3 regions of the Paraburkholderia sp. JHI2823 genome follow, and region 1 is predicted to be linked to each of the others. Evidence: predicted binding sites of a transcription regulator. Region 1 holds the regulator's gene; each other region holds the start of a gene.
The links. Region 1 encodes HrcA, which represses chaperone genes, less so after heat shock. Its sites were predicted from a motif close to TTAGCACTCNNNNNNNNNGAGTGCTAA; they were not measured.
Positions count from the first base shown of each region.

Region 2: a site for HrcA is predicted at 7,833-7,859, ahead of rpoH (RNA polymerase sigma factor RpoH). Genes of this name have one in related genera too.
Region 3: a site for HrcA is predicted at 4,244-4,270, ahead of VSR34_RS25800 (co-chaperone GroES). Genes of this name have one in related genera too.

Region 1 is NZ_JAYMRY010000002.1:56,461-66,132, reverse strand. Features, by position in the region: gene recN (DNA repair protein RecN) at 1-648, opposite strand, end outside; gene VSR34_RS02870 (NAD kinase) at 789-1,700, opposite strand; gene hrcA (heat-inducible transcriptional repressor HrcA) at 1,994-3,010, shown strand; gene hemH (ferrochelatase) at 3,275-4,342, shown strand; gene VSR34_RS02855 (RNA-binding S4 domain-containing protein) at 4,426-4,833, shown strand; gene VSR34_RS02850 (hypothetical protein) at 4,805-4,966, opposite strand; gene grpE (nucleotide exchange factor GrpE) at 5,361-5,954, shown strand; gene dnaK (molecular chaperone DnaK) at 6,195-8,156, shown strand; gene dnaJ (molecular chaperone DnaJ) at 8,439-9,572, shown strand; gene pabB (aminodeoxychorismate synthase component I) at 9,628-9,672, shown strand, end outside.
Region 2 is NZ_JAYMRY010000002.1:296,024-305,695, forward strand. Features, by position in the region: gene rsmD (16S rRNA (guanine(966)-N(2))-methyltransferase RsmD) at 1-416, opposite strand, end outside; gene ftsY (signal recognition particle-docking protein FtsY) at 702-1,865, shown strand; gene maiA (maleylacetoacetate isomerase) at 1,947-2,594, opposite strand; gene VSR34_RS03900 (fumarylacetoacetate hydrolase family protein) at 2,653-3,351, opposite strand; gene ybiB (DNA-binding protein YbiB) at 3,656-4,621, shown strand; gene leuA (2-isopropylmalate synthase) at 5,173-6,819, shown strand; gene VSR34_RS03915 (nuclear transport factor 2 family protein) at 6,973-7,356, opposite strand; gene rpoH (RNA polymerase sigma factor RpoH) at 7,916-8,851, shown strand; gene cydP (cytochrome oxidase putative small subunit CydP) at 9,056-9,340, shown strand; gene VSR34_RS03930 (cytochrome ubiquinol oxidase subunit I) at 9,327-9,672, shown strand, end outside.
Region 3 is NZ_JAYMRY010000028.1:48,109-57,780, reverse strand. Features, by position in the region: gene VSR34_RS25820 (alpha/beta hydrolase) at 1-860, shown strand, start outside; gene VSR34_RS25815 (class I SAM-dependent methyltransferase) at 857-1,678, shown strand; gene VSR34_RS25810 (flavin reductase family protein) at 1,832-2,359, shown strand; gene VSR34_RS25805 (glycosyltransferase family 87 protein) at 2,449-3,732, shown strand; gene VSR34_RS25800 (co-chaperone GroES) at 4,365-4,655, shown strand; gene groL (chaperonin GroEL) at 4,701-6,341, shown strand; gene VSR34_RS25790 (hydroxymethylpyrimidine/phosphomethylpyrimidine kinase) at 6,508-7,353, opposite strand; gene VSR34_RS25785 (rubredoxin) at 7,646-7,816, shown strand; gene VSR34_RS25780 (hypothetical protein) at 7,931-8,131, opposite strand; gene VSR34_RS25775 (hypothetical protein) at 8,116-9,609, shown strand.

The DNA.
Region 1 (9,672 bases):
CGCGTTTACCTCTTCCCATTCGCCGGGCTGCGGCGCGAGCTTGTCGAGCTCGGCGAGCTGCCATGCGAGGCGCTCGCGCTCGAGCTGCAGCTCGCGGTCGCGCGACATGGCGCTTTGTAGCGCGAGACGGGCGTCGCGCGCCTCGCGCCAAGCCCGCGTGACGGCGGCGGCGAGATCGGTGAGGCCCGCGTGCGTGTCGAAAAGCTCGCGCTGCGCGTCGGGGCGCATGAGCAACTGGTGCGCGTGCTGGCCGTGGATGTCCACGAGCATCTCGCCCAGCTCGCGCAACTGCGCGAGCGTGGCCGGCGTGCCGTTGATGAAGGCACGCGAGCGTCCGCCGCTGTCCACCACGCGCCGCATCATGACGCTGTGCTCGCCGTCGCCGGCATCGACATTCGAGAGCGCCTGTTCGTCGAGCCAGAGCGCCACGTGCGGCGGCACGTCGAACTCGGCGGTGATGTCGGCGCGGCTCTCGCCCGTGCGTACGACGCTCGCGTCGGCGCGCGTCCCGAGCGTTAGCGCGAGGGCGTCGATCAGGATCGACTTGCCCGCGCCCGTCTCGCCGGAAAACACGGTGAAGCCGCTATCGAATTCGAGGTCGAGCGCCGCGACGATCACGAAGTCGCGAATCGAGAGATGGCGAAGCATGGCGTCTGGTTCTGCTTTTTGGGTTGGCGTGGGTTACCGGTGCCTGCTGGCTGTATGGGAACGGAAGTGTGGGCATCGATGGAGCGGCGCGCATGTGCACACCGCGCGGACCGGGCGCGCTCTTCCTGTCTCGGCTTGCCTTAATCCTCCGGATCGTCCTGCAGCGAGGGGTGCTCATTCCAGTGCAGCTTCTTGCGCAGCGTGCGGTAGTAGCTGTAGCCGACCGGATGCAGGAAAGGCACCGTGTGGCGCGAGCGGCGCACCTCGATCACGTCGCCCAGTTCCAGCGCCGTGAATGACTGCATGTCGAAGTTCACGTTGACGTCGCGCCCGGCCACGATCTGGATGCTCACTTTGCAGTCGTCGGGCAACACGATCGGGCGGTTCGAAAGCGCGTGCGGCGCGATCGGCACGAGCACGATGCCTTGCAGCTGCGGATGGAGGATCGGCCCCTGCGACGAAAGCGCATAGGCGGTGGAGCCCGTGGGCGTCGCGACGATCAGACCGTCCGAGCGCTGGTTGTACATGAAGCGGCCATCCACGTTCACGCGCAGCTCGGCCATGCCTGAGAAGCCGCTGCGGTTCACAACCACGTCGTTGAAGGCGAGCGCGTGGTAGATCGGGTCGCCGTCGCGCGTAATGCGCGATTCGAGCAGCGAGCGCTCCTCGCGCTCGAACGAGCCGGCCAGCAGCTGCGGCACGATCTCCTGCATCTCCGAGAACGCGATGTCGGTGATGAAGCCGAGCCGCCCGTGGTTGATGCCGATGAGCGGCGTGCGGTAGGGCGCGAGCTGGCGGCCCATGCCGAGCATCGTGCCGTCGCCGCCGAGCACGACGGCCACGTCCGCGCGCGCGCCGATCTCGGCGGGCTGCAGCGCGGGATAGCCTTGCGCGCCGACTTCCTCGGCGGTCTGCGCTTCGAACACGACCTCGAAGCCGCGCTTCGCAATGGTCTGCGCGAGCGCCATCAGCGGCTCGGCGATGCCCGGCGTGTTGCTGCGCCCAACGAGCGCAACGGTCTTGAACTGGCTCTGGATCTTCTGGATCTGCATGCCGGCATTACACCATAGTCAGGTCGCGAAAAGAACCTGGCGCGGGCCGCGAACGGGCCGCCGGGCCTTGTGCGCCGCGCCTTCCAGCCCGAAGCCGGTGACACGGCGATGACAACGGGCAATGCCGTGCGCGACGGCGCGCGTCCCGGCACGGTCCGGGCCTTGCGCGCTTCGGTTGAATGCACGGCCGCCGGCAGGCCGGAACGCCTGGCCCCCGCGCCACGGGCTTGCCGCCGGGACTGCGCTGGCTGCGCACTCGCGGCCAACCCGCCATTAGGCTAAAATTTTCAGTCATGCTAGATCCCCGCGCACAAACCCTCCTCAAGACGCTGATCGAGCGTTACATCGCCGAAGGTCAGCCGGTCGGCTCGCGCACGCTGTCGCGCTATTCCGGCCTGGAGCTGAGCCCGGCGACGATCCGCAACGTCATGTCGGACCTCGAGGAACTGGGTCTCGTGTCCAGCCCGCACACCTCGGCGGGGCGGGTGCCCACGCCGCGCGGCTATCGCCTGTTCGTCGATACCATGCTCACCGTCGAGCCCAGCTCAGACGACGCCCTCACGCGCGCGGTGAAGACCACGCTGCGCCCCGGCGAGCCGCAAAAGGTCGTGGCAGCGGCGGCCAGCGTGCTCTCGAACCTCTCGCAGTTCGCGGGCGTGGTGCTCACGCCGCGGCGCAGCCACGTGTTCAAGCAAATCGAGTTCATGCGCCTGTCCGACAAGCGCATCCTGCTCATCATCGTGACGCCCGAAGGCGACGTGCAGAACCGCATCATGGCGACGCAGCGCGACTTCACGCCCTCGGAACTCATCGAGGCCTCGAACTACATCAACGCGCATTTCGCGGGCCTGTCGTTCGACGAAGTGCGCCGCCGCCTGCGCGAGGAAATCGACGCGCTGCGCGGCGACATGACCTCGCTCATGCACGCGGCCGTGACCGCGAGCACCGAAGAACCCGAAACCGGCGACACCGTGCTGATTTCCGGCGAGCGCAACCTGCTCGAAGTCGCCGATCTTTCGTCGGACATGGCGCGCCTGCGCAAGCTTTTCGACGTGTTCGACCAGAAAACCAGCCTCCTGCAGTTGCTCGACGTCTCGAGCCACGCGCAGGGCGTGCAGATCTTCATCGGCGGCGAGTCGAACCTCGTGCCGATCGAGGAAATGAGCGTGGTGACCGCGCCCTATGAAGTGAACGGCAAGATCGTCGGCACGCTCGGCGTGATCGGGCCGACTCGCATGGCGTACAACCGCGTGATCCCGATTGTCGATATCACCGCGCGCCTGCTGTCACTCACGCTGAGCCAGAACTGAGCGCCCCACCGGGCGCCAAACTGCGCGCCGCCGGGCACACCCGCCTTTGAGAAGATCATCCCCGAAAGCGGCGTCGAGCGCCATCGGCCGAATGGCCAAAGTGGACCCAACCGGGACCAACACACCGCGCCTGTCTGCGTGAGCCGCAACCGCGCGAGAGGGCGGTCCCCGATTCCCACGGTTGGCCCGCCAGGGCCGCCCGCTATAATGCTTGTTTCGTGCAACCGTTGCTGCGCGTTCTCCGCGCGGCGCCACTGATCGCCTATGCGTTTCGACCTGGAGCGGCCTTCGCAGTCCGCCGCGGCGCATCGCGTCGCCGTGCTGCTCATCAATCTGGGCACGCCGGACGCGCCAACGCCGCGCGCCGTGCGTCGCTATCTGGCGCAGTTCCTCTCCGACCCGCGCGTGGTCGAGATCCCGGCGCCGATCTGGCAAATCATCCTGCGTGCCGTGATCCTGCCGTTTCGCGCCCGCTCGTCGGCGAAGAAGTACGCGGCGGTCTGGACGCCCGAGGGCTCGCCGCTGCGCGTGTACACGCAAAAGCAGACCGACGGCCTGCGTCATCTGCTGCAGATCAACGATTACGCCGTCCTTGTCGATTACGCGATGCGCTACGGCACGCCCGACATCGCGGCGATATTGAACCAACTCAAGCTTGCGGGCGCGGAACGGATCCTGCTGATGCCGATGTACCCGCAGTATTCGGCGTCGACCACGGCTACGGCATTCGACGCGGCATTCGCCGCGCTTCGCCGCATGCGCAACCAGCCGGAAATCCGCACGGTGCGCGGCTATCACGACCATCCGGCGTATATCGCGGCGCTCGCGGCCCAGGTGCATCATTACTGGCAAACGCACGGCAAGCCGGATTTCGCGGCGGGCGACCGCCTCGTGCTGAGCTTTCATGGCGTCCCGAGCCGTACGCTCGATCTCGGCGACCCTTACCACGACCAGTGCCAGCAAACGGCCGCGTTGCTCATGCATGCGCTGGAGCTCACACCGGTCGAATGCCGGGTCACGTTTCAGTCGCGCTTCGGCCGTGCGCAGTGGCTCCAGCCGTACACGGCGCCGACGCTGCGGGAACTGGGCGCGGGCGGCGTGCGCCGGGCGGACGTCTTCTGCCCCGGCTTCACGGCGGACTGCCTCGAAACCATCGAGGAAATCGGCATGGAAGTGCGCGACGAATTCCTGCACGGCGGGGGCAAGGAGTTTCACCGCATTCCCTGCCTGAACGCCGCGCCCGCCTGGATTGCGGCGCTCGGCGAAATCGTCGCGCAGCATCTCCAAGGCTGGTCCGTGCAGGCCGCGGCGCCCGCCGGCGCCATGACGTGACCTGAACTGCCGGTGACGTGAAGTGACGTGAGCGCGCTGCCGGAGCCGGCTGAGCGGGCTGCGCGGCCCATGGGAAACCTCTGATGAACTACAAGATTTCGACTGAACCCGGCGCGCGGCTGCGCATCGACAAATGGCTATGGGCGGCGCGCTTTTTCAAGACGCGCTCGCTCGCCTCGGATGCCGTGGGCAAAGGCCGCGTGCGCATTGGCGGCGATGCCGTGAAGGCATCGAAGGACGTGCGCGTGGGCGATCTCGTCGAAATCGAGATCGAACATGTGGTGTGGGAAGTGGAAGTGCTTGGGATTTGCGAAGTGCGCGGCCCAGCCAGCGTCGCGCAGACGCTCTATGCGGAAACGCAGGCCGGGCGCGAACGGCGCGCGGCGGAGCAGGAGCGGCGGCGACTCTTTCGCGAGCCCGCCGCCGTGCTGCAAGGCAGGCCCACGAAACGCGATCGCCGCACTATCGACAAGTTCTCACGTGAGGATTGAAGAGCGCCTCCATCGTGGCGTGCACGCCCCCGTATTCCGTCGTGTTTTCGTTCACGGCGCCCGACATGCAGATGGTCGTTGTCCCGGCGATGAGCACCAGTGCGACCACCGATATGGCAAAGGTCAGTTTCACGGTACTCCCCTTGGGATCGCTGCAAAACGGCCATTTTCAAGGCCCGGCTAGTCATCGGTTTGCGGATACCGGGCCCCTTCGGTGCGATGCGTGACTCAGGGTAAACGCGCCGCGAGCAGCATCTGTTCCTGAGTTTAGGTCAGGGTTGGCCCTTACTCAATTTCAAGTTTGCGGCGCTGCGGTAATCGTTGTAACGGGCGGTTTCCCCGCTTTGACCCTTCGTACAAAAAAGCCGCGCGAAGCCCTTGAAACAAGCGACACAGGACCCATGTGCTGTCGCAATGTACAGAGCATTCGTAGCGCCGGGGCAACGATCGGCGGCGCAGCGAACAGGGCGGCCCTAAGGCGCCCCAGGCTTTGTTCCCTTTTTCACTATTCAACGACGTTCAGCGAAATGGAAAACACGCAAGAGAACCCGACGAGCCAGAACCCCACGCCCGCGGACGAGGCGTCGCAAGCCCAGGCAGCCCAGCCGCAGGCGGCTGACGCTGCCCAGCAGGCAACGCAAGGCGGCGCGGACCAGAACGCTGCCGCGCTGGCCGAGGCTGCCCTGGCTGAAGCTCAAGCAAAGGTCGCCGAATTGCAGGACGCTTTCGTCCGCGCCAAGGCCGAGACCGAGAACGTCCGCCGCCGCGCTCAGGAAGACGTCGCCAAGGCGCACAAGTTCGCCATCGAAAACTTCGCCGAGCATCTGCTGCCGGTGGTGGACAGCCTCGAAGCCGCGCTCGCGCACAACTCCGACGACCTCGCCAAGGTCAACGAAGGCGTCGAGCTCACGCTCAAGCAACTGACCGGCGCGCTCGAGAAGGGCAAGGTCGTCGCCATCAATCCCGTGGGCGAGAAGTTCGATCCGCACCGCCACCAGGCCATTTCGATGGTGCCGTCCGAGCAGGAAGCGAACACCGTCGTCAGCGTGCTGCAAAAGGGTTATGTGATCGCCGACCGCGTGCTGCGTCCGGCGCTCGTGACCGTTTCGGCGCCGAAGTAAGCAAAAAGTAAGCGTCGCCGGCCCCGGATCCACCGATTGGGCCGCGCGATTGAAAAAAATGATGGAACGCATAGCCCAAGGCTCTTGAAATCGCCGTCCTGGGCACTTATTTGGGCAGCAGTTCCAAATTGAAGTGGACGCCAGCCGCGCACAAGGGAAAACGCGGCACGAGCATGCAGTTACCTGCGCCGCGCGAAAGCGGCGTCCGCACAGCGATCAAAATCTGGAGATTTGACAAAAATGGGCAAAATCATCGGTATCGACCTCGGCACCACCAACTCGTGCGTGGCGCTGATGGAAGGCAATCAGGTCAAGGTGATCGAGAACTCGGAAGGCGCCCGTACGACGCCGTCGATCATCGCCTACATGGACGACAACGAAGTGCTGGTCGGCGCACCGGCCAAGCGCCAGTCGGTCACCAACCCGAAGAACACGCTGTACGCCGTCAAGCGCCTGATCGGCCGCCGCTTCGAAGAGAAGGAAGTGCAAAAGGACATCGGCCTGATGCCCTACAAGATCGTCAAGCACGACAACGGCGACGCGTGGGTCGAAGCGCACGGCACGAAGCTCGCGCCTTCGCAGGTTTCGGCCGAAGTGCTGCGCAAGATGAAGAAGACCGCTGAAGACTACCTCGGCGAGCCGGTCACCGAAGCCGTGATCACGGTTCCCGCGTACTTCAACGACAGCCAGCGTCAGGCAACCAAGGACGCCGGCCGCATCGCGGGTCTGGAAGTCAAGCGCATCATCAACGAGCCGACGGCAGCGGCACTCGCGTTCGGCCTCGACAAGGCCGAAAAGGGCGACCGCAAGATCGCCGTGTTCGACCTGGGCGGCGGCACGTTCGACATCTCGATCATCGAAATCGCGGATGTCGACGGCGAAATGCAGTTCGAAGTGCTCTCGACCAACGGCGATACGTTCCTCGGCGGCGAAGACTTCGACCAGCGCATCATCGACTACATCATCGGCGAGTTCAAGAAGGAGCAGGGCGTCGACCTCTCGAAGGACGTGCTCGCGCTGCAACGCCTGAAGGAAGCCGCTGAAAAGGCCAAGATCGAACTGTCGTCGGGCCAGCAAACCGAAATCAACCTGCCGTACATCACGGCGGATGCCTCGGGTCCGAAGCACCTGAACCTGAAGATCACGCGCGCCAAGCTCGAAGCGCTGGTCGAAGACCTGATCGAGCGCACCATCGAGCCGTGCCGCGTCGCGATCAAGGATGCGGGCGTGAAGGTCGGCGACATCGACGACGTGATCCTCGTCGGCGGCCAGACGCGTATGCCGAAGGTGCAGGAGAAGGTCAAGGAGTTCTTCGGCAAGGACCCGCGCCGTGACGTGAACCCGGACGAAGCCGTGGCCGTCGGCGCCGCGATTCAAGGCCAGGTGCTGTCGGGCGACCGCAAGGACGTGCTGCTGCTCGACGTCACCCCGCTCTCGCTCGGTATCGAGACGCTCGGCGGCGTGATGACGAAGATGATCAACAAGAACACGACGATCCCGACGAAGCACTCGCAGGTGTACTCGACGGCCGACGACAACCAGGGCGCCGTGACGATCAAGGTGTTCCAGGGCGAACGCGAAATGGCGGCGGGCAACAAGCTGCTGGGCGAGTTCAACCTCGAAGGCATCCCGCCCGCACCGCGCGGCGTGCCGCAGATCGAAGTGACCTTCGACATCGACGCCAACGGCATTCTGCACGTGGGCGCGAAGGACAAGGCCACCGGCAAGGAAAACAAGATCACCATCAAGGCGAACTCGGGTCTTTCGGAAGCCGAAATCGAGAAGATGGTGAAGGACGCCGAAGCGAACGCGGAAGAAGATCACCGTCTGCGTGAGCTGGCCGACGTGCGCAACCAGGGCGACGCCCTCGTTCACAGCACGAAGAAGGCCGTGGCCGAGTACGGCGACAAGATCGACGCTTCCGACAAGGAAAAGATCGAAGCCGCGCTGAAGGATCTCGAGGAAACGCTGAAGAGCTCGTCGGCCGACAAGGCGACGATCGAGGCGAAGGTCGAGACGCTGTCGGCCGCGTCGCAGAAGCTCGGCGAAAAGATGTACGCCGACATGCAGGCGCAGCAGGCTGGCGCGGCCGGTGCAGCCGGCGCGGGTGCGGCAGGTGGTGCAGGCGGTGCGGAGCAGGCTGCGCAGAACAACGCCGACGACGTGGTCGACGCCGAGTTCAAGGAAGTCAAGAAGGACTAAGTGGGTGAGCGGCGGTCGCGACCGTTCTGCCTGATCAGCAGGCGGTCGTGCCTCTGCGAAAGCGGCCGCATCGGTTACGATGCGTGTCGGCATTGCAGCGCCTGGCGAGCCAACTGGCTCTCCGGGCACATTTGTTTTATGGAGGCCGTTCTCTTTCAGGGGCCGCCGCGGCGTGAGACGCGCCTGCGCGGATGTTCGAAGGAACGGCAAACGGGTCACGAGATCCAGCATTCAAGAGGAGCCGGCGTGCGCCGAGAAGCGCACGATCGGCGTTGAACCGATATGGCGAAACGGGATTACTACGAGGTTCTGGGCGTCGCGAAGAACGCGAGCGACGACGAAATCAAGAAGGCGTATCGCAAGCTCGCGATGAAGCACCACCCCGACCGCAATCCGGACAACAAGGGTGCGGAAGAGCATTTCAAGGAGGTCAAAGAGGCCTACGAGATGCTGTCGGACTCGCAAAAGCGCGCGGCTTACGACCAGTACGGCCACGCGGGCGTCGATCCCAACATGGGCGGCGCCGGCGCACAGGGCTTCGGCGGTTTCGCGGACGCTTTCGGCGACATCTTCGGCGATATCTTCGGCCAGGCTGCGGGTGGCCGCGCCGGTGCGCGCGGCGGCCCGCAGGTGTACCGCGGCGCCGACCTGCGCTACAGCATGGAAATCTCGCTGGAGCAGGCGGCCCACGGCCACGAGACGCAAATTCGCGTGCCGGGCTGGAGCGGCTGCGAAGTCTGTCACGGCTCGGGCGCGAAGCCCGGCACCAAGCCCGAAACCTGCCCGACCTGCCATGGATCGGGTTCGGTGCGCATGTCGCAGGGCTTTTTCAGCATCCAGCAGACTTGCCCCAAGTGCCACGGCACGGGCTCGTACATTCCCGAACCGTGCACGAACTGCCACGGCGCGGGCAAGGTGAAGGAAACCAAGACGCTCGAGGTGAAGATTCCGGCGGGTATCGACGACGGCATGCGCATCCGCTCGGCCGGCAACGGCGAGCCCGGCATCAACGGCGGTCCGTCGGGCGATCTCTATGTCGAGATCCACATCAAGCAGCACGCGGTGTTCGAGCGCGACGGCGACGACCTGCACTGCCAAATGCCGATTCCGTTCACCACGGCGGCGCTTGGCGGCGAGATCGAAGTGCCGACGCTTGCGGGCCGCGCGAGCTTCACGGTGCCCGAAGGCACGCAGTCGGGCAAGACGTTCCGCCTGCGCGGCAAGGGCATCAAAGGCCTGCGTTCGAGCATTGCCGGCGATCTGTATGTGCACGTCCAGGTCGAAACGCCGGTCAAACTCACCGATCAGCAGCGCGAACTGCTTCAGCAGTTCGAGAAGTCGCTCGTGGAAGGCGGGGCGCGCCACAGTCCGCAAAGCAAGAGCTGGTTCGACCGCGTGAAGAGCTTCTTCGACTGATGCGCGTCTCGGGCGCACCCATGCAGCAACTGGTAAGAAGCAGGTAGTGAGCGCAATGGCAGTCAATCCTGGCGGCGCGGTGTTCGCGCTGCTCGACGAT
Region 2 (9,672 bases), 240 kb from region 1:
AACGAGCCCGGCGCGAGATTGGCCGCGAGGCGCAGCGCATCGGCCTCCGCGATTTCGATCGTGCGCGCGCCGAGGCGCGCCTGATTCGCGCGCAACTGCGCGGCCGCGCGTGCGCTGCGCTCCACCATCACGACGCGCGCCGCGCCGCGCGAGGCCGCTTCGAAGCCAAGCCCGCCGCTGCCCGCGAAGAGGTCGAGGCAGCGCAAGCCGTCCAGCCGCTGACCCAGCCAGTTGAAGAGCGTTTCGCGCACGCGGTCGGGCGTCGGACGTAGGCCGTCCAGATCCAGCACCGGCAGCGGCGTGCGTTTCCAGTCGCCGCCGATGATGCGGATCGTGTGCGTGCCGCCGCCACGTGCGCGTGGATCGGACTGACGGGAGCGGGCGCCCTGGCCGCGCGGAGAAGAAGAACGGGTCATGCGTTGGGTCGTATGGCTTGTTTGTACTGCACTTGACCGCAGGCATTCAGCCTGCCGGCGGAACTGGAATGCGGTGGCCTGGCGCAACGTTTTCGCATCGCGCCCTCCAATGCGCGCACGTTACCACAGGGGCGCTCACGTGCCGCACGGACGCCGCAACGACGCGGCAGCGACTCCGGCGAATGCGCCTGATAAAATGCCGTGTTTTCCGCGCGTTACCTCCTCCCATGCCGTCGCTGACCGCCCCTCGGTCCGACCCGCAACGCGCCTGACCCACCTCAGACCATGTTCAGTTTCTTCAAACGATTCCGCGGCTCGAAGGACGCCGAAAACGCGCCGACAGACGCCGCCGACGTCGCCGACTCCCCCGGCGCGCCCGAAGCGCCGGCCGCCGAGGCACGCGAGGCGCCGTCCATTTCGCCAGCCGTAACCGCGCCGGCCGCGAGCGCCCCGGCGAAGCCGATCGAGCCGCCGCAAACCACCGGCCCGGACGCCGACGAACCCGAAGCGGTCGAGATCGTCCCGCCGCCCGCGCCCGAGCCCGCGGCGAAGCAATCGTGGCTCACGCGCCTGAAGTCGGGCCTGTCCAAAACGAGCTCGAATATCCAGAGCATCTTCGTCAATGCGAAGATCGACGACGATCTCTACGAAGAGCTCGAAACCGCGCTGCTGATGTCGGATGCGGGCGTCGACGCGACCGAATATCTGCTCGAACAGCTGCGCCAGAAAGTGCGCGCCGAGCGCCTGACCGACGCCCAGCAGGTGAAGAACGCGCTGCGCGAGCTGCTGATCGGTCTGCTTGAGCCGCTCCAGAAGTCGATGATGCTCGGCCGCGCGCAGCCACTCGTGATGATGATCGCGGGCGTGAACGGCGCGGGCAAGACCACGAGCATCGGCAAGCTCGCCAAGCACCTGCAGCGCTTCGACCAGAGCGTGCTGCTCGCCGCCGGCGACACGTTCCGCGCGGCCGCGCGCGAACAGCTCGCCATCTGGGGCGAGCGCAACAACGTGACGGTCGTGCAGCAGGAAAGCGGCGACCCGGCCGCGGTGATCTTCGACGCGGTGAGCGCCGCGCGCGCGCGCCGCATCGACGTGGTGATGGCCGACACCGCAGGCCGCCTGCCCACGCAATTGCACCTGATGGACGAACTGAAGAAGGTCAAGCGCGTGATCGGCAAAGCGTTCGATGGCGCGCCGCACGAGGTGCTGCTGGTGATCGACGCGAATACCGGCCAGAACGCGCTTGCCCAGGTCAAGGCATTCGACGACGCGCTCGGCCTGACCGGCCTCATCGTCACGAAGCTCGACGGCACGGCCAAGGGTGGCATTCTCGCCGCGATCGCGCGGCAACGGCCTGTGCCCGTGTACTTCATCGGCGTGGGCGAAAAGGTCGAAGACCTCCAGCCGTTCGTGGCCGAAGAGTTCGTCGATGCGCTTCTTGGCAGCTAAAGGCGCGCTATTGTCCGGCTTTGAATGCAAGCAGGGCGTCGTTCTCGCGAACGACGCCCTTTTTTTGTGCACGCCTGAGGCTTACTCCGAATCGGGCTGCACGCCCGGCTCGGCGCGCGCGAACGCATCGAGCGTGAGCGCGTAGTCGTTGATGCGCTGAATGGTCGGGTAACGCGTCGTGTCGATCTTGAAGCGGTTCGCGTTGTAGACCTGCGGCACGAGGCAGAGGTCGGCGATGGTCGGCGTGTCGCCATAACAGAGCTTGCCCGTGCGCGCATCGCCGGCGAGCCGCTGTTCGAGCGTCGCGAAACCCGACTCGATCCAGTGGCGGTACCAGGCGTCCTTCGTCGCATCGTCGACGCCCACCGAATGCTTGAGGTACTTCAGCACGCGCAGGTTGTTCAGCGGGTGAATCTCGCACGCCACCTGCAGCGCGAGCGAGCGCACGTGCGCGCGATCGGCGGGCGACTTCGGCAGGAGCGGCGGCTCGGGGTGCGTCTCCTCGAGGTATTCGATGATCGCGAGCGATTGCTGGATCGTGTGCGCTTCGTCGTCGACGAAGGTTGGCACGATCGCGTCAGGATTGACCTGGCGGTAGGCCGGCTTGAGCTGCTCGCCGCCTTCGCGCACGAGGTGGACGGGCACGTATTCGTACGGCAGGCCCTTCACGTTCAGCGCAATACGTACGCGATACGACGCCGAACTGCGGAAATAGCTATAAAGCTTCATGCTCCTCTTGCTCCTCTTGTCTCGAATCTGGATGCGGCTTGCGCCCGGTTTGCGCCGCTCAAACGACCCGCACGGCGAATTCGCCGATACCGTCCACGCCGCCCGTCATCACGTCGCCCTTGACCACGGCGCCCACGCCTTCGGGCGTGCCAGTGAAGATCAGGTCGCCGGCCTTCAGCTCAAACAACGTCGAAAGAAACGCGATCGTGTCGGCGACCGGCCAGATCATCTGCGAAATATCTGAACGCTGTTTGTCCTCGCCGTTGACGGCGAGCCAGATCTCGCCTTTCGCGAGCTGCCCGATCTGCGAAACCGGGTGTATCGGACCAATGGGCGCGGAGTGGTCGAAGCCCTTTGCCGTGTCCCACGGACGGCCGAGTTTCTTCGCTTCGCCTTGCAGGTCCCGGCGCGTCATGTCGAGACCGAGCGCGTAGCCGTAGACATGGTCGAGCGCGCTCGCGACAGGAATGTCCTTGCCGCCCTTGCCGATCGCCGCGACGAGTTCCATTTCGAAATGCACGTTTTGCGACTGCGCGGGATACGGGAACTCGGCGGTCGAGCCGGGCGCGACGTAGAGCAGAGCATCGGCGGGCTTGGAGAAGAAGAACGGGGGCTCGCGCTCAGGATCGTGGCCCATCTCGCGTGCATGCGCCTCGTAATTGCGGCCAACGCAGTAGATGCGCCGCACCGGGAAGCGTTGGTCGCTGCCGGCCACCGGCACCGAGGCGAGCGGCGTCGGTTCGAATACATACGTCATGGGAGTTCTCCGTCTTTGTGATGGGGCGGGCGCGAGGCCCGCGGGCCAGTGGACTTGCGAGGCTCGTCAGGCGCGGCGGCGGGGCAGGCGCCCCGCCCGGAACATCCGCGAGTGTAACGCGCGACAGTGGGCATGCGCGGCGCAGCTTTCGCGCGGCCGACGGCCAGGTACGGCGGGCAAGTTGTGCCACGCTCATGCGATACTTGGCCGATCCCCATTCCTGTACGACGGCGGCCTGCTGCGTCGCGTAGCGTTTGCCGCGCTCGATGCAACCGCAATGCCGCTGAACGAACCACGCTTGCCCATGACGACCGCCGACTCCATCGACATCTTTCCCTGCGCCCGCTTCATCAAGGAGATCGGCCGCGGACCGAATGGCGCGCGCGCTCTCTCACCCGAAGACACCCGCGCGCTCTACGCCGCGATGCTCGAAGGGCGCGTGCCCGAACTGGAACTCGGTGCGGTGCTGCTCGCTTACCGCCTCAAGGGCGAGACCGCGGACGAGCTCGCAGCCATGCTGTCGGCCGCGCACGCCTCATTCGCGCCCCTCGTGGTACCGCATGGCGACTACCGGCCCGTGTCGATCCCGAGCTACAACGGCGCGCGCAAGCAGCCGAATCTCGTGCCGCTGCTCGCGATGCTGCTCGCGCGCGAAGGCGTGCCGACGCTCGTGCACGGCGTCACCACCGATCCGGGCCGCGTGACGAGCGCGGAAATTTTCGCGGCCCTGAACCAGCCCGAAGCGCGCGATCACGCCGGGATCGAGGCGCTGCTGGCCTCGCGCCGCGTGGCGTTTGCATCGATCGAGACGCTCGCGCCGCAACTCGCGCGCCTGCTCTCGCTGCGCCGGCGCATGGGCGTGCGCAATTCCACCCACACGCTCGTGAAGCTGCTGCAGCCGTTCGCCGAGCCGGGCCTGCGGCTCGTGAACTACACCCACCCGCCGTATCGCGAGAGCCTGAGCGCCCTCTTCGCGGCGCATCCGGAAGCCGCGGCGGGCGGCGCGCTGCTCGCGCGCGGCACCGAAGGCGAGGCGGTCGCAGATACGCGCCGCCAGGTCCAGGTGGACTGGCTCCACGACGGCATATGCGAGACGCTGATCGCCCCGGAGCGCTCGTCGCCTGAGGCCCCCGATGTCGATCTTCCTGAAGGCCGCGACGCCCCCACTACCGCCGCATGGATCAACGCCGTGCTGCGGGGAGAAGCACCGGTGCCCGAAGCACTCGCGCGCCAGGTCGAGACGATCAAGCGGATCGCGAAGCGCGCCTGACTTCGCCGCCCGCGCGTGCGCCGTTCGCGAAACGCGCGCAAGCGCCTTCAGCAAGCTTTTGCGCTGATCTTCGTGCATCTTCACTCGCACCTGCCGCCCATTCGCCGTTGACACATCCGCCCAACCTGGCTTACATTGGACAAATGCGTTCCTTCCCGAACACCCTCCGAATTACCTTCGGCCGTCTAGCGGCCCTATCGCTACGTCTAGCGTAAGCCAGGCGTAGCGCTGCGCGACCACCTCTTCGGTCGTGTAGTCCTCCCAAAGCAGTTCTCGCAGTACCCCAAACCCGTAGTTTTCTTACAACCTGTCGTCTCTATTCGTCCGTTTACCGCCCGGACGAGTCGCGAGGGTCAAAATGCACGTTGCATGGGCATCGTTTTCGTCGTCTTCGTTCGCAGCCGCGATGGCCACCACCATCGCCATCATTGCCGCGTTCGTCACGTCGGTTCGTTCCACCCGTTCGTCTGCAGCCGTGCCGCCCCGTCGTCAGCAAGCGAGCCGCCCGCTCACGACCGCCATCGCACACGACAAAACGAACGAGGCATGCCATGTTGCGTAATCCCGCCGAGAAGTACCGCCCCTTTCCCGCCGTCCGTTTGAATGGCCGACGCTGGCCCACGCGCACCGTCGAGCGCGCGCCGATCTGGATGAGCACGGACTTGCGCGACGGCAACCAGTCGCTCATCGAGCCCATGAACATCGCGCAGAAGACCGAGTTCTTCGAGATGCTCGTGGCGATCGGCTTCAAGGAAATCGAAGTCGGCTTTCCGTCGGCGTCGCAGACCGACTTCGATTTCGTGCGCAAGCTGATCGAGGAAAAGCGCATACCCGACGACGTGACGATCGAAGTGCTCGTGCAGTCGCGCGAAGACCTCATCGCACGCACCTTCGAAGCGCTCGAGGGCGTGCCGCGCGCCATCGTGCATCTCTACAACGCGATTTGCCCGTCGTTCCGCAAAATCGTCTTCGGGCAATCGAAGGACGACGTGAAGGCGCTCGCGGTGGACGGCACACGCATGATCCGCGAACACGCGGACAAACATCCGGAAACGCACTGGATCTACCAGTACTCGCCGGAAACGTTCAGCATGACCGAGCTCACGTTCGCGCGTGAAGTGTGCGACGCGGTTGCACAAACCTGGCGCCCGACACGCGATCACAAGATGATCGTGAACCTGCCGGCCACCGTCGAAGCCGCGATGCCCAACGTCTATGCCGACCAGATCGAGTGGATGGACCGCAATCTCGCCTACCGCGACAGCATCATTCTCTCCGTGCATCCGCATAACGACCGCGGCACCGCCGTCGCCGCGGCCGAAATGGCGCTGCTTGCGGGCGCGGACCGCATCGAAGGCTGCCTGTTCGGCAACGGCGAGCGCACCGGCAACGTCGATCTCGTCACGCTGGCGATGAACCTCTACACGCAGGGCATCGACCCAGGCCTCGACTTCTCCGACATCGACGCCGTGCGCCGCGTGGTCGAGCGCTGCAACCAGCTTCCCGTGCATCCGCGCCAACCGTACGCGGGCGACCTCGTGTTCACGGCCTTTTCGGGTTCGCACCAGGACGCGATCCGCAAGGGCTTCGCCCAGCAACGCCCGGACGCCATCTGGGAAGTGCCCTATCTGCCGATCGATCCCGCCGACCTCGGCCGCAGCTATGACGCCGTGATCCGCGTGAACAGCCAGTCGGGCAAGGGGGGCGCCACGTATCTGCTCGAGCGCGGCATGGGCTTCACGCCGCCGCGCCGCGTGCAGATCGAGTTCAGCCACGCGGTGCAGAGCGTCGCCGATACATCGGGCGAGGAAATCACCGGCGATGCCGTATGCGCGCTGTTCGCTCGCGAGTACTTCGAGACACATGCGCCGGCGGCCCACGTGGGCGCGGGACGCGCGCGCTGGGAAGGCCGCGACGTGGCGATACCGTCCGCCGCCGGCGCTGACGAGGCGCATGCGCGAGCCGTCGCCGCCGCTATCGCGGCCGTGGCCGGCGAGGGTATTGAAATCGCGTCGTTCGAGACCGCGCACACGGCCCACGGTGCGACGGCCATATTCGTCGGCGCGCGCGTGGGGGGCCAGCCTTTGCGCCACGGCGTCGGCGTCGCCGACGACGCGGTCCATGCGTGCGTGGCGGCCGTCGTCAGCGCGGTCAATCGCGCGGACTGGCCGCACGTGGATCGCCGTGCGGCGGCGTGACGTGGGGCACGCAGGAGATTCGCGCGCAACACGGAAGATCGTTCGAGTTTCAGCAGGAAAGCGGCGGCATTGTTGAGCGCCAGCGGCAAACGGGCCGCCGGCGTGCGCCTGAAACGCCTTATCCGGCGCTTCAGCGAGTGGACTTACCGGTCGTCACTCGATCGCGCAACGGGTCGCCTGCCACGCGAGCAAACGCCATTGACCGTTCTCGTGCGTCAGGATCGCCGTGTAGGCGATGGGAAAGAGCAGCGCGCCGTTGTTCGCTTCCATTTCGATGAGCACGCGCCCCGACACGACGCAGGCTTCGTTGCCCGCGTGCACCACCTCCTGCGACTGGATCTCGATTTGCCGGTAGCGCCGGCGCCCGCCCGTGATCGCGTCGATGAACTGCTGCTTGGTCTCCCGTTTGCCGTTCGTATGGACGAACGTCGCCTGGTCGGACAACAACCGGTCCAGCGATGCGCCGTCGCCGTCCACCATCGCGCGAAAGCGCTCGCGCTCCAGACCGCGAATCGCATCGATTAGTTTTGCCGCCATCGATCGAGCCCCTTGCGCGCCGGTCCGCGCGGCTCCCGCGGACCGGCGCTGAAGATTATCTCCATGCGCCTCCGCTGCAATTTATACCAGGATTTGGCGCATGGATACTTGCGATCAAAGGAGCCACCCCCATCTGGAAACGGCATGCGGGCAGCGACCCGCTGGCGATGGCCGGCCCTCCCTCGCCGCGCCCTGACGTCGCAGTGCAGCACTTTCGGCTTTGTCCGATGTCTATTTGTCGATTGATGTCCGCGCGCGGCACGTCTACCGGAATTCGCTCATTCAACCCTTTTTTCCCGCTCGGCGCCTCGAATTCGCGTTCCGGTTCTAGAGTGTTCCTTCGGACCACCCCCAGCCCGAACCTGCGCTGGCTTTCGAGCCCCGCCCCGCTTGGCGCCCAGCTTTTGGTGTAATCTATCGATACATCAATGTCGATAGAAATCGAGGAACCTTGAAGCCCTACCAGACTCCAAGTATTAGCACTCGGTAATTCAGAGTGCTAACATCCACCGTGGAGTCGCTGTCTGACTTTTTGCAAGATTCCTGAGGAGTTCGCTACGTGAGCAACGCAATGACCATGACCCTTCCGAGTACGCTGAGCCCGTCGTCGGCCAAGGCCGGGGGTTCACTGGCGCTCGCGAATGCTTCCCTGCTGCCCGGCCAGCTGGGCAACATCGACGCCTACATCCAGGCCGTGAACCGGATCCCGATGTTGACGCCGCAAGAGGAGCGCCAGTTCGCGACCGAGTTTCGCGAGCAAAACAATCTCGAGGGCGCCCGCCGTCTGGTGCTGTCGCACCTTCGCCTCGTGGTGTCGATTGCGCGCAATTACCTGGGCTATGGCCTGCCGCACGCCGACCTGATCCAGGAAGGCAACATCGGCCTGATGAAGGCCGTGAAGCGTTTCGACCCCGAGCAGAACGTTCGCCTCGTGTCGTACGCGATGCACTGGATCAAGGCTGAGATCCACGAGTACATCCTGCGCAACTGGCGCATGGTGAAGGTCGCGACGACCAAGGCGCAGCGCAAGCTGTTCTTCAACCTGCGCAGCCACAAGCAGGGCCTGCAGTCGTTCACGCCGGAGGAAATCGACGGCCTCGCGCAGGAACTCAATGTGAAGCGCGAAGAAGTCGTAGAGATGGAAACGCGCCTCTCGGGCGCCGACATCGCGCTCGAAGGCCAGACCGAAGACGGCGAGGAGTCGTTCGCCCCGATCGCCTGGCTCGCCGACTCGCACAGCGAGCCGAGCGCCGTGCTGGCCGCGCGTTCGCGCGACCGCCTGCAATCCGACGGCATTGCGAGCGCGCTGGAGGCGCTGGACGCGCGCAGCCGCCGCATCATCGAGGCGCGCTGGCTCAACGTCGAAGACGACGGTTCGGGCGGCTCGACGCTGCACGAACTGGCCGACGAGTTCGGCGTATCGGCCGAGCGCATTCGCCAGATCGAGGCGAGCGCCATGAAGAAGATGCGCACCGCGCTCGCTGACTACGCGTAAGCGCCAGTCTCGAAGTTCCCCCGAAGCCCCGTTCACCGAACGGGGCTTTTCTTTTGCGCGCGCCGCGTCTCCCGGCGTCGGGCTGACAGCGCCTGCGCACCTTCGCGACGCCCTCGCTGATTCCGCCCTAAGATGATTTCGAGGTGATGAGCCCCAGACCGCCCTGCGGTCTGGCCTCGCAACGCGTTCGGGGGCACCAACGTCATGATCCCGGCATCTGGCCAACGCCAGCGCACACCGTCGCCGCTGCGCACGCGGATCCTCCAGTGGATGCGCGGGCCGACCTTCGCGCGCGACATCGCCCTCGTTCTCGCCGTCAAGCTCGTCCTTCTGATGGCGCTCAAATACGCCTTCTTCAATCACCCGCAGGCAGAAGACATGAACATGCCGCCTGCCGCCGTCGCTCGCGCCATTCTCGACGTGCCCGCGCCAACGGCGCCAGCGCGGGAAACGCCATCGCAACGAGGGGATCGCCATGCCCACGATTGAATCAGTGGATCTTTCGCGTCTTCAGTTCGCCATCACCGCGCTTTATCACTTTCTGTTCGTGCCGCTCACGCTCGGCCTCTCCTGGATGCTCGTCATCATGGAGTCCGTGTATGTCATGACGGGCAAAGAGATCTACAAGGACATGACGCTCTTCTGGGGCAAACTCTTCGCCATCAACTTCGCGATGGGCGTGACCACCGGCCTCACGATGGAGTTCCAGTTCGGCACCAACTGGTCGTACTACTCCCATTACGTAGGCGATATTTTCGGCGTGCCGCTCGCCGTGGAAGGACTCGCGGCCTTTTTCCTCGAATCGACCTTCGTCGGGCTGT
Region 3 (9,672 bases), on a different contig from region 1:
CGCGCCGGCTCGCGGCGCTCGGCATCACGTCGCTGAGAATGGATCTGGGCGGTCTCGGCGACAGCACGCCGGCCGCGCGTTCGGTCACGCTCGACACGATCTATTCTCAGGAATCCTGCTCGGATGCGGCGGCCGGCGCGGACTGGCTCGTCGCGCGCGGCCACGCGCGCGTGGTCGTGTTCGGCGTGTGCGGAGGCGCGTTCGTCGGGCTGCACGCGTGTGCCCAGCATCCGCATATCGTAGGCAGCTTTGGCGTGAACCTGCAGAAGTTCATCTGGGACGGCGCCGATCGCACGCCCGGAACGATGGGCCTCGCGTGCAACAGGGTGCTGCGCCAGTCGGCGCTCAGCCTCGAGAAATGGAAGAAGGTATTGCGTGGCGAGACTTCGCTGTCGCGCGTGGCGCGCGGGCTCTCGCAGCGCCTTGCCCGAACACTGACACGCCGTGTGGCGGACTTCGTCGACGCGACGACGGGCTGGTCGTTGGCCCCGAGCGAGGCGCGCCGCCTGATGCAACGCATCCACGCGAAGGGCGCCGAAGTGCGGCTCGTGTATGGCGAATACGATCTCGGCCTCGACGAACTAAAGATCCAGTTCGGCGCGCAGATGGGCGGCTTGCGCGCCTTTACGCGCGTGCGCGCCGCGGCGTTGCCGAAGCTCGATCATGCGCTGTTCACTCAGGCTGCGCGCGAAGCGGCGATGGCCGACGCGCGCCAGTGGTACTTCGAGCGCTTTTGCCAGCCGCAGTCGCAGGCGGAAGCAGCGTGGCACGGCCCGGTGCCGGTTGCGCGGCCGCGTGTGGCGGCCGAACGTGCAAGCCAGGTTACGTGCAGTTCTCATCTTGATGGAGCGCATCAATGAACTTCGAGCTTCCGCTTGACCAGATCAACCAGCGCGCGTGGAACTCGCAGGATGCGATGCGTGAATTCACGATGGGCAAGACGTTTACCGACCCTGGCGAAGAAGCCGCGTTCGACTGGGTCTACGCCGAGTGCGCCGGCGAGCCGATCCTCGACATCGGCATTGGCGCTGGCCGCACGATTCCGCTGATGATGCGGATTTCGCACAAGTACACCGGTATCGACTACACGCTGAAGCTGCTGGAACAGGCGCGTGCGCGCTTTCCGGGCCTCGATCTGCGCCACATGGACGCGCGCGACATGGCGGATCTCCCGTCGGACCACTTCGCACTCACCGCGTTCAGCTGGAACGGCATCGACTGCGTCGACTATGAAGACCGCGTTCGCATTCTCAAGGAGATGTACCGCGTCACGCGGCCCGGCGGCCTCGTGCTGTTCTCGACGCACAACCGCGAAGGCCCGGGCTTTCAGGAAACCATCTGGAAGCTGCTGCCGCGCTTTTCCCTGAATCCGTTGCGCTTCGGCTGGCGCATGCTGCGTTCGCTGCGCCTGTTTCCCGTTGCTGCCTACAACTACCTGCGGCACGTGCGATTTCATCGCGACTATCCGGGATATTCGATCAAGACCGCTGGCGCGCATTTCTTCGGCATTGTGATCGTCTATACGACGCTGCCCGAGCAGCGGCGCCAACTCACATCGCTTGGCTTCGAGATCGACGCGGTGTTCGGCAGCGGTGACGGCTTGCGCATTCCGGCGGAAAAGACCACCAGCGACGCTTTCTGGTTTCATTTCATCGCGCGCAAGCCGAGAGCGCACTAATGCCTCTGCTGCGCTGGCCGATCCGTGGAAGCACGCACAGGTCGCCACAGCGGCGCGGATCCATTGCGACTGAGACGTTGCACAATGGGAACGTTGCGTAGCGCCTGGAGACCACGGTTCGGCGATGATTGCAGCCGTATTCGGGAGAGCAACATGCACGCGAGCGTAATGCGCCACGCTGGGAGCTCCACGTCCTGTGGCGAACTGGACGAGCGGCGCTTGCGCAACGCGCTGGGCCGCTTCGCCACGGGCGTAGTGGTGATTTCCACGGGCACGGGCGACGAGTTGCATGCCATGACGGCGAACGCGTTCATGTCCGGGTCGCTCAGGCCGCCGCTGATTGTCGTGTCGGTCGGCCATCGCGCGCGCATGCACGAACGGTTGATGAGTACTCACCTCTTCGGTGTCAGTGTGCTTTCGGAGGAGCAGGAATCCCATAGCCGGCACTTCGCGGGCGAGCCGCAGAGCTGGCTGGCTCCGCGCTTCATGGAGGTCGAGGGGCTGGCCGGCGTCGCACTGCTGCATCGCGCTCTCGCCCGCTTTGCCGCGCGGGTCGTCGACCGGCACCCTTGCGGCGACCATACGCTGTTCGTCGGCGAGGTGCTTTCGTTCTCGCTGGAGGAGGACGCGCCGCTCGTGTTCTATAGCGGCCGCTATGCTTCGGTGGCGCAGGGGCGCTGAATGAGGCCACCCGAGCCTGTGTGTATCTGTACGTTCCGCACGCCAGGTCGGCGTCAGGCTCTCCGTGCACCGAGCGGGGAAGCGCAGCGATGAGTTCAAGGCTGGACCTCGAGCGCAATGACGGACGTTGGGCCGAATGGTTCGGCTGGCCGCGCAACAGGCGGTGGCTGCTGTTCAGCCTGCTTGCGCTCGCCTGTTTTGCGCTGAAGGTATGGATGACGGTGCAGAATTTCGCGCGGCTCGGCCTCTTGCACGATCAGCCGGACTTCAATTTTTTTTACTTCGCATTCGATACTGTCCACAATCATCTTACCGACATCGGGCGGCTATACGACCGGGGCTATCTGTTCGACCGTCTCGATGCGCTCGGCGTCGGCATCGACCGGCGCCGTCACGATATCTACGGGTATCCGCCGCAGTTCGCGGTGCTGCTGTCGCCGCTCGGCGCGCTGGGCCTCGGGGCCGCGAAGATCATCTGGCTCGTCTCGGGCGGCGTGCTCTTCATTGCGTCGCTGTGGATGCTCGCGGCGATATTGATGCCCGACGACCAGGCCGATGCGCGCCGGCGGTTTTTCCTGTTCTCGCTTGCGATTGGCGCGCTTAGCCACCCGCTCTATCTGGAACTGCAGTTCGGGCAATCGAACCTGCTGATCTTTTTTCTCGCGGTATCGACGTTCTATCTGCGCTATGAACGCCGCAACAGCTGGCTGGCCGGTGTGCCGATCGGCATTGCGATCATCCTGAAGATGAGTCCAGCCGCGATTGCGCTCTTCTTTCTGCTGCGCAAGGACTGGCGGCTCAATCTCTCGGCTCTGCTCGCCGCCGTAGCGGGCACCTTGCTGACGGCGGCGGTAGCGGGCTGGGATGTGCTGCTCCGCTATCCGTTCGAGTCGCTACCGGCGATGATGAAAGTCGCCGCGCGATTCGGCCCCGCGCCATGGAACAGCTCGTTTCGCGGTGTGCTCGAACGCGTGCTGGCCGACCTCGGGCTGGCCGTGCCGCACGCGCTGGTGTCGGCGGTGGTGGGCCTGTACCTGCTGCTGGTGCTCTGGGCGTTCGCGTCGGTCACCTGGAACACAAGAGCCGACCGGCATCGCGATATTGCGTGCGCCGCGTTGCTGCCTTTGATGGTGTCGCCGGTCGTCGAACGCACGCATGCGATGCTGTTGATCGTGCCCGTTCTTGCGATGACAGCGCTGGTGTGGAATCGCCCCTTGCCCGGGCCTTCCGGTCCGGAACGGGTCTGGCTCACGCGACACGTGATCGGGATCGGTGTCGTGGTGGCGATCGTCGCGATCAACCCGATATGGGTTTCTTATTATCTGGGTATCCTGGCGATGTTTTTTGTCATCGTGCGCGCACGGACATATTGACTCCCGATTGCCGTCGCACAAGGCGTGAAGAAACGCGACGAGCAGGACCTGGCATCTTGCTTGAGCGCATGATCGCGCCCGGGGCGCCTTCAGGTAGCCCTCGGCTGGCCGGCGGCCGCGGGCAGCGATGCATGCTGGCCCAACATTCGATTGGACTCCCCGAACGGGCTCTGGGCGCTGAGTCGCTGAGTGGGCGATGGCCGCGGCAAGTCTGACCCTTGAATCGACTGGCGCGTTATAGCGGCGATTGGGGATTTCACCAGGAGGCGACGGGTGCCTCCGCGCGCGGGTATTTGCTTCTCTGAAACGCTTTTCCACCTGACGTAGCGCGTCTGCAGGGCGAAGCCTTGGTGGTGGGATAGTGCATTGTTTTTATTAAAGAATTCTGCGGTTTTGCAACCCCGTTCCGGGCGCCCTGAAAGCGGCCAATGTTGCGGGTTGAACCGTTCTCGACACATCCATTTCCCCGTTCCGCCCCCCTCCTTGAATTTGTCACACCCCGTCCATATAATTAGCACTCACCGCACGAGAGTGCTAACAACTCTGGTGCTAACCGAATCTCTGGCTGGCGGTTACCGGCAGCCAGGTTTTCTTGAGTCTCTTCAAGTCCTAAATCAAGAGAGGATCTATCCATGAACCTTCGTCCTTTGCATGATCGCGTGATCGTCAAGCGCCTGGATCAAGAAACCAAGACCGCTTCGGGCATCGTGATCCCGGACGCAGCGGCAGAAAAGCCGGATCAAGGTGAAGTCCTGGCCACGGGCCCGGGCAAGCGCGACGACAAGGGCGCCCTGATCGCGCTCGACGTGAAGGTCGGCGATCGCGTCCTGTTCGGCAAGTACGCTGGTCAGACCGTCAAGGTCGACGGCCAGGAACTGCTCGTGATGCGCGAAGAAGACATCATGGCCGTGGTGAACAAGTAAGTTCAGACCACCGCACATTCATCAAGAATCCCAAGGAGTTAGAAGATGGCAGCTAAAGACGTCGTGTTCGGCGATTCCGCCCGTTCCAAGATGGTTGAAGGCGTGAACATTCTCGCCAACGCAGTGAAGGTCACGCTGGGTCCGAAGGGCCGCAACGTGGTTCTCGAGCGCTCGTTCGGCGGCCCGACGGTCACCAAGGACGGTGTCTCGGTCGCGAAGGAAATCGAGCTCAAGGACAAGCTCCAGAACATGGGCGCGCAAATGGTCAAGGAAGTCGCTTCCAAGACCAGCGACAACGCCGGTGACGGCACGACGACGGCTACGGTTCTGGCCCAGTCGATCGTCCGCGAAGGCATGAAGTACGTTGCATCGGGCATGAACCCGATGGACCTGAAGCGCGGCATCGACAAGGCCGTCTCGGCAGCGATCGAAGAGCTGCGCAAGATCAGCAAGCCGTGCACGACCAACAAGGAAATCGCGCAAGTCGGCTCGATCTCGGCAAACAGCGACACGTCGATCGGCGACCGCATCGCTGAAGCGATGGACAAGGTCGGCAAGGAAGGCGTCATCACCGTCGAAGACGGCAAGTCGCTGCAAGACGAGCTGGAAGTCGTCGAAGGTATGCAGTTCGACCGCGGCTACCTCTCGCCGTACTTCATCAACAACCCGGACAAGCAAGTCGCCGTCCTGGAAAACCCGTTCGTCCTGCTGTTCGACAAGAAGATCTCGAACATCCGCGATCTGCTGCCGGTTCTGGAACAAGTCGCCAAGGCTGGCCGTCCGCTCTTGATCATCGCTGAAGACGTCGAAGGCGAAGCGCTCGCAACGCTGGTCGTCAACAACATCCGCGGCATCCTGAAGACCGTTGCCGTCAAGGCTCCGGGCTTCGGCGACCGTCGCAAGGCCATGCTGGAAGACATCGCGATCCTGACCGGCGGCCAGGTCATCGCTGAAGAAACCGGCCTCACGCTCGAAAAGGCATCGCTGAACGAACTCGGTCAAGCGAAGCGCATCGAAGTGGGCAAGGAAAACACGACGATCATCGACGGCGCAGGCGAAGCCGTGAACATCGAAGCGCGCGTGAAGCAAATCCGCACGCAGATCGAAGAAGCGACGTCGGACTACGACCGCGAAAAGCTGCAAGAGCGCGTTGCCAAGCTGGCAGGCGGCGTGGCAGTGATCAAGGTTGGCGCTGCGACCGAAGTCGAAATGAAGGAAAAGAAGGCACGCGTGGAAGACGCGCTGCACGCAACCCGCGCTGCCGTTGAAGAAGGCATCGTCCCGGGCGGCGGCGTCGCGCTGATCCGTGCACGTACGGCGATCGCCAGCCTGAAGGGCATCAACGCCGATCAGGACGCAGGTATCAAGATCGTCCTGCGCGCCATGGAAGAGCCGCTGCGCCAGATCGTCACGAACGGTGGCGAGGAAGCGTCGGTCGTCGTGGCAGCGGTTGCAGCTGGCCAGGGCAACTACGGCTACAACGCAGCGACCGGCGAGTACGGCGACCTGGTGGAAGCCGGCGTGGTCGACCCGACGAAGGTCACGCGCACCGCGCTGCAAAACGCAGCTTCGGTTGCCGGCCTGCTCCTGACGACGGACGCAGCTGTTGCTGAAGTGCCGAAGGAAGATGCCCCGATGCCCGGCGGCATGCCCGGCGGCATGGGCGGCATGGGCATGGACATGTAAGGACGGCTTCGGCCCAATTACATCGACGTGCAGGAAACACACCGCGAGGTGTGTTTCCGGGCCCGAAGAAAAAGAGAAAACCCGCAGGGGCGCAAGCCCGTGCGGGTTTTTTCGTCTGTGCGTCTTTTGCGCAGCCCGGAATCCGGACGTAACGCTGGCTCTTGGCTTATTGCTGCACTTCCCCCGGCGATGCCTCGCCGTTATCCGCGTCATTGCTGCGCGCCCAGAAGAACCGGTCCGGCAGCCAGGCGCCCATGCCTGGGCGGAACGCGTTCTGCACCGCCTGATACACGTACTCCTGCGCTTCGCGCACGGCCTCCGGCACTTCCTGCCCGTTCGCGAGCAGCGCGGCAATTGCTGCGCCGAGCGTGTCGGTCAGGCCCATCATCGGCTGCGTGGCGCGGTCCCACAGGTCCTGGCGCAACTGGCCGTCTTCGCAATAGAGCGTGTTGACCACGCGATGCGTGCCCGTCTCCATCGCCAGGATGTATTCGCAGCCGGTGGCGAGCAGGTGCGCAATGGCGGCGTCGACGGTGGGCGCGTCCGCGTCGCCGTCCGGCTGGGCGAGCGCGATCAGCACCGAGGCGTCGGCGACGAGCAGCGTGGTCTGCGGCACGAGCAGGTCCGCCATGGTCTCGCGCAGCTCGTCGGCGGCGAGCACGTGTTCGTCGTCGAGCGTAAAGTCGGGGGCGAGGATGAGCGGCACGTCGTCGTAGTCGGCGACCACTTCGGCGATCGCGCTCACGACTTCGGCGCGCGCGCCCGCGCCCACCTTGAACGCGGCGATCGGCATGTCTTCGAGCAGCATGCGCGCCTGGGTGGCCACGGTTTCGGGATCGAGCCCCGTCACCTCGTCGCAGCCCGCGGAATCGCGCACGGTGTAGCCGGTCAGCACGGTAACGCCGTGGCAGCCCATGCTGGCGAGCGTGAGCAGGTCGGCCTGGAGTCCGCCGCCGCCCGTCGGGTCGGAAAGGCCGAAGGTGAGAACGATGGGAGGGGTGTCGCTGGGCATGAACGTGGCGAGATGGAGTGGACGTCGGCTGCGGCGCGCCGCGCCGTCGTATGAGATGCGTCAATTATGCGGCTTATCCGTGCATCCGGGGGACGGATGCCGTCGGCGGCCGAGGGTTTTTGTGCGTCGCACGAGCCGCCAGCGCCAGCCGGTCTCACTTGATCTTTTGCAGGCCAGGTCTCCTCTTGCTAGGCATGGAAACGGCAACAAGGTACCATCATGGCTCTCGATTTCCCCGAGTTTTCTCCGATTTTTTCCCGATTGGTTTCGGACTTTTCGACGCGGCATAAGAATGGAATATAGAAGCTGGATGTGCCTGATCTGCGGCTGGATTTACGACGAAGAAGCCGGTTTGCCAGAGGAAGGCATTGCGCCGGGCACGCGCTGGGAGGATGTCCCGATCAACTGGACCTGCCCCGAGTGCGGCGCGCGCAAGGAAGACTTCGAGATGGTCCAGATCTGAGGCCGCGCTAGCATCGGCTGGCGCGCCTCGGGGGCCGGCGCGCGGTCTGATGGCAGTTTCCTGAAGGATCGTGGGCGGAAATGGCGGTGCGGGCAAGGCGGGTACCGCAATTGCTCACGCCGCGAGCGGCCGCGCAGTCGGGCTGCGCTCCAGCGTTGCACCCGTCGTCGCTTTCGAGTCGCTGTCGTTGGTGTTTTCGTCGGTGTCGCTGTTGTCGATCCATCCGTCGACGCTGTTGTCGCGCTGTTGTCGATCTCCCCCGATCTGGTCGGCCCGCAAATTGTTCCCGGCGCTGCCCCATGAGCCTTCGTTCAACCACTGTTGTGCGGTTCGAAGCGTTGCCCAATCCGCGCGGCGGCCAGGTGCCGTTCGCGCACGGTGCGCTCGCCCAGGCGCTTGCCGCCCTAGACGACCAGCGCGACGTCGCCCGGCCGCTGCGCCAGGCGGCCCGCACGCTGCACGACGCCGGCTGGCTCGCGGCCGCGCGCTTTGCCGACACGCTGCTCGTTGCATCGCCACTCGCGTTGGCGGCGCCCGTTGCAGTCGAGCCGCCGCCCGGCATGCCGGCGCGCCCGCTCCATGCGCCCGAGGAGCCGGAGGGGGCCGCAATTCGCCCACTGTTCCGCGAGGCGCTAGGAGCGCTCAGCGGGGCGCTGGAGCGGCGCAATCTGCGCGAGCAGGCGTGCTCGCCTGCGCTTTTCGCGCAGCAGCACGCGCTCGTGGCCGCGCTTGCGGAGCACGTCCCGGGCATTACGCTGGCCTACGAGGACGTGGCGCTGCAAGGCCGGCCGCTCGCGCCCGCCACACTGCATCCGCAGCCGGCGCAGCGCTTTGGCCAGGTGCGAGCGCGTTACGAAGAAGCGCTTTTGCATGCGCTCAAATCGCGCCTCGGCAATGCCAGCCGCGCGGCCAATGCGCTCGCGCTCGCGGCGTTCGACGAGATGGACGCCTGCATGGCCGAACTCTCGAGTTCCGATCCCTACGACTTCTGGCGGCTTGCCGCGGCGTGCGGACGAACGCTGCGCCGCGGCGTGGCGTCATGGGGCGATGAAGAAGTGCGGCGCCTCTACGCGCGCTGCAATCTGCTGATCGGCGAGCATGCGCGCGGCCTGCGCTTCGCGCCGCAAACGCTCGTGCGCTCGACGCTGGCCTTGCTCTGGCGCGACTACGCGCTGTTCGGGGCCGCCGCGGAAGACACCGCCGATGTCGAACTGCTCCACGATCACGGATTGACCGTGGAATGGCATGTTGCCGGCACACAGGCGTCCGAGGCGCTCTGGGAAGCCGGCAGCGAGCAGGCGGTCGCCCTTGCGGCGCGGGTGGCGCCCACGCGCGAGCTCGGCGCGCTGGTGGTGAACGGCAACGCGTATGAAGATTTTCTGCAGACCGCCGATGCGTCGATGGTCGCGCTCGGCACGCACTCGCGCACGCTCGCGTTGCGCGGCGAGGGCGCGATCGCCGAGCCCGCCGAAGCGCTCGTCGCGGCTGAGGCGGCATACCGCATCGGTGCCGCCGCGTGGGCGCTCGGTCTCGGGCATGTCGGTCAGCTTGCCGACGCGCTAGGCCTCGCCTGGCGCCGCACCGCACACGCCGCGACGCTCGCGTCGCCCGCCGCGCGGGGCGCGCCGTCCATCACGCCGCCCGGCGCCGAGGCAATCGAGTACGCGAGCGAGGCGCTGCGGGCGATGCTGCACAAGGTCGCAGCGGGCGTTGCGCAGCCCGACGCGACGCCCGCGGTGCGCGCGCTGGCGGCGGCGATCACTGTCAGCGCCGTGCAAGGTGTGGCGCACTGAATACATTTGAGCTTCGAATCCGCGCGCCGGGCGCGCGGACGGTGCCGCGGTTGCGCCGGGCAT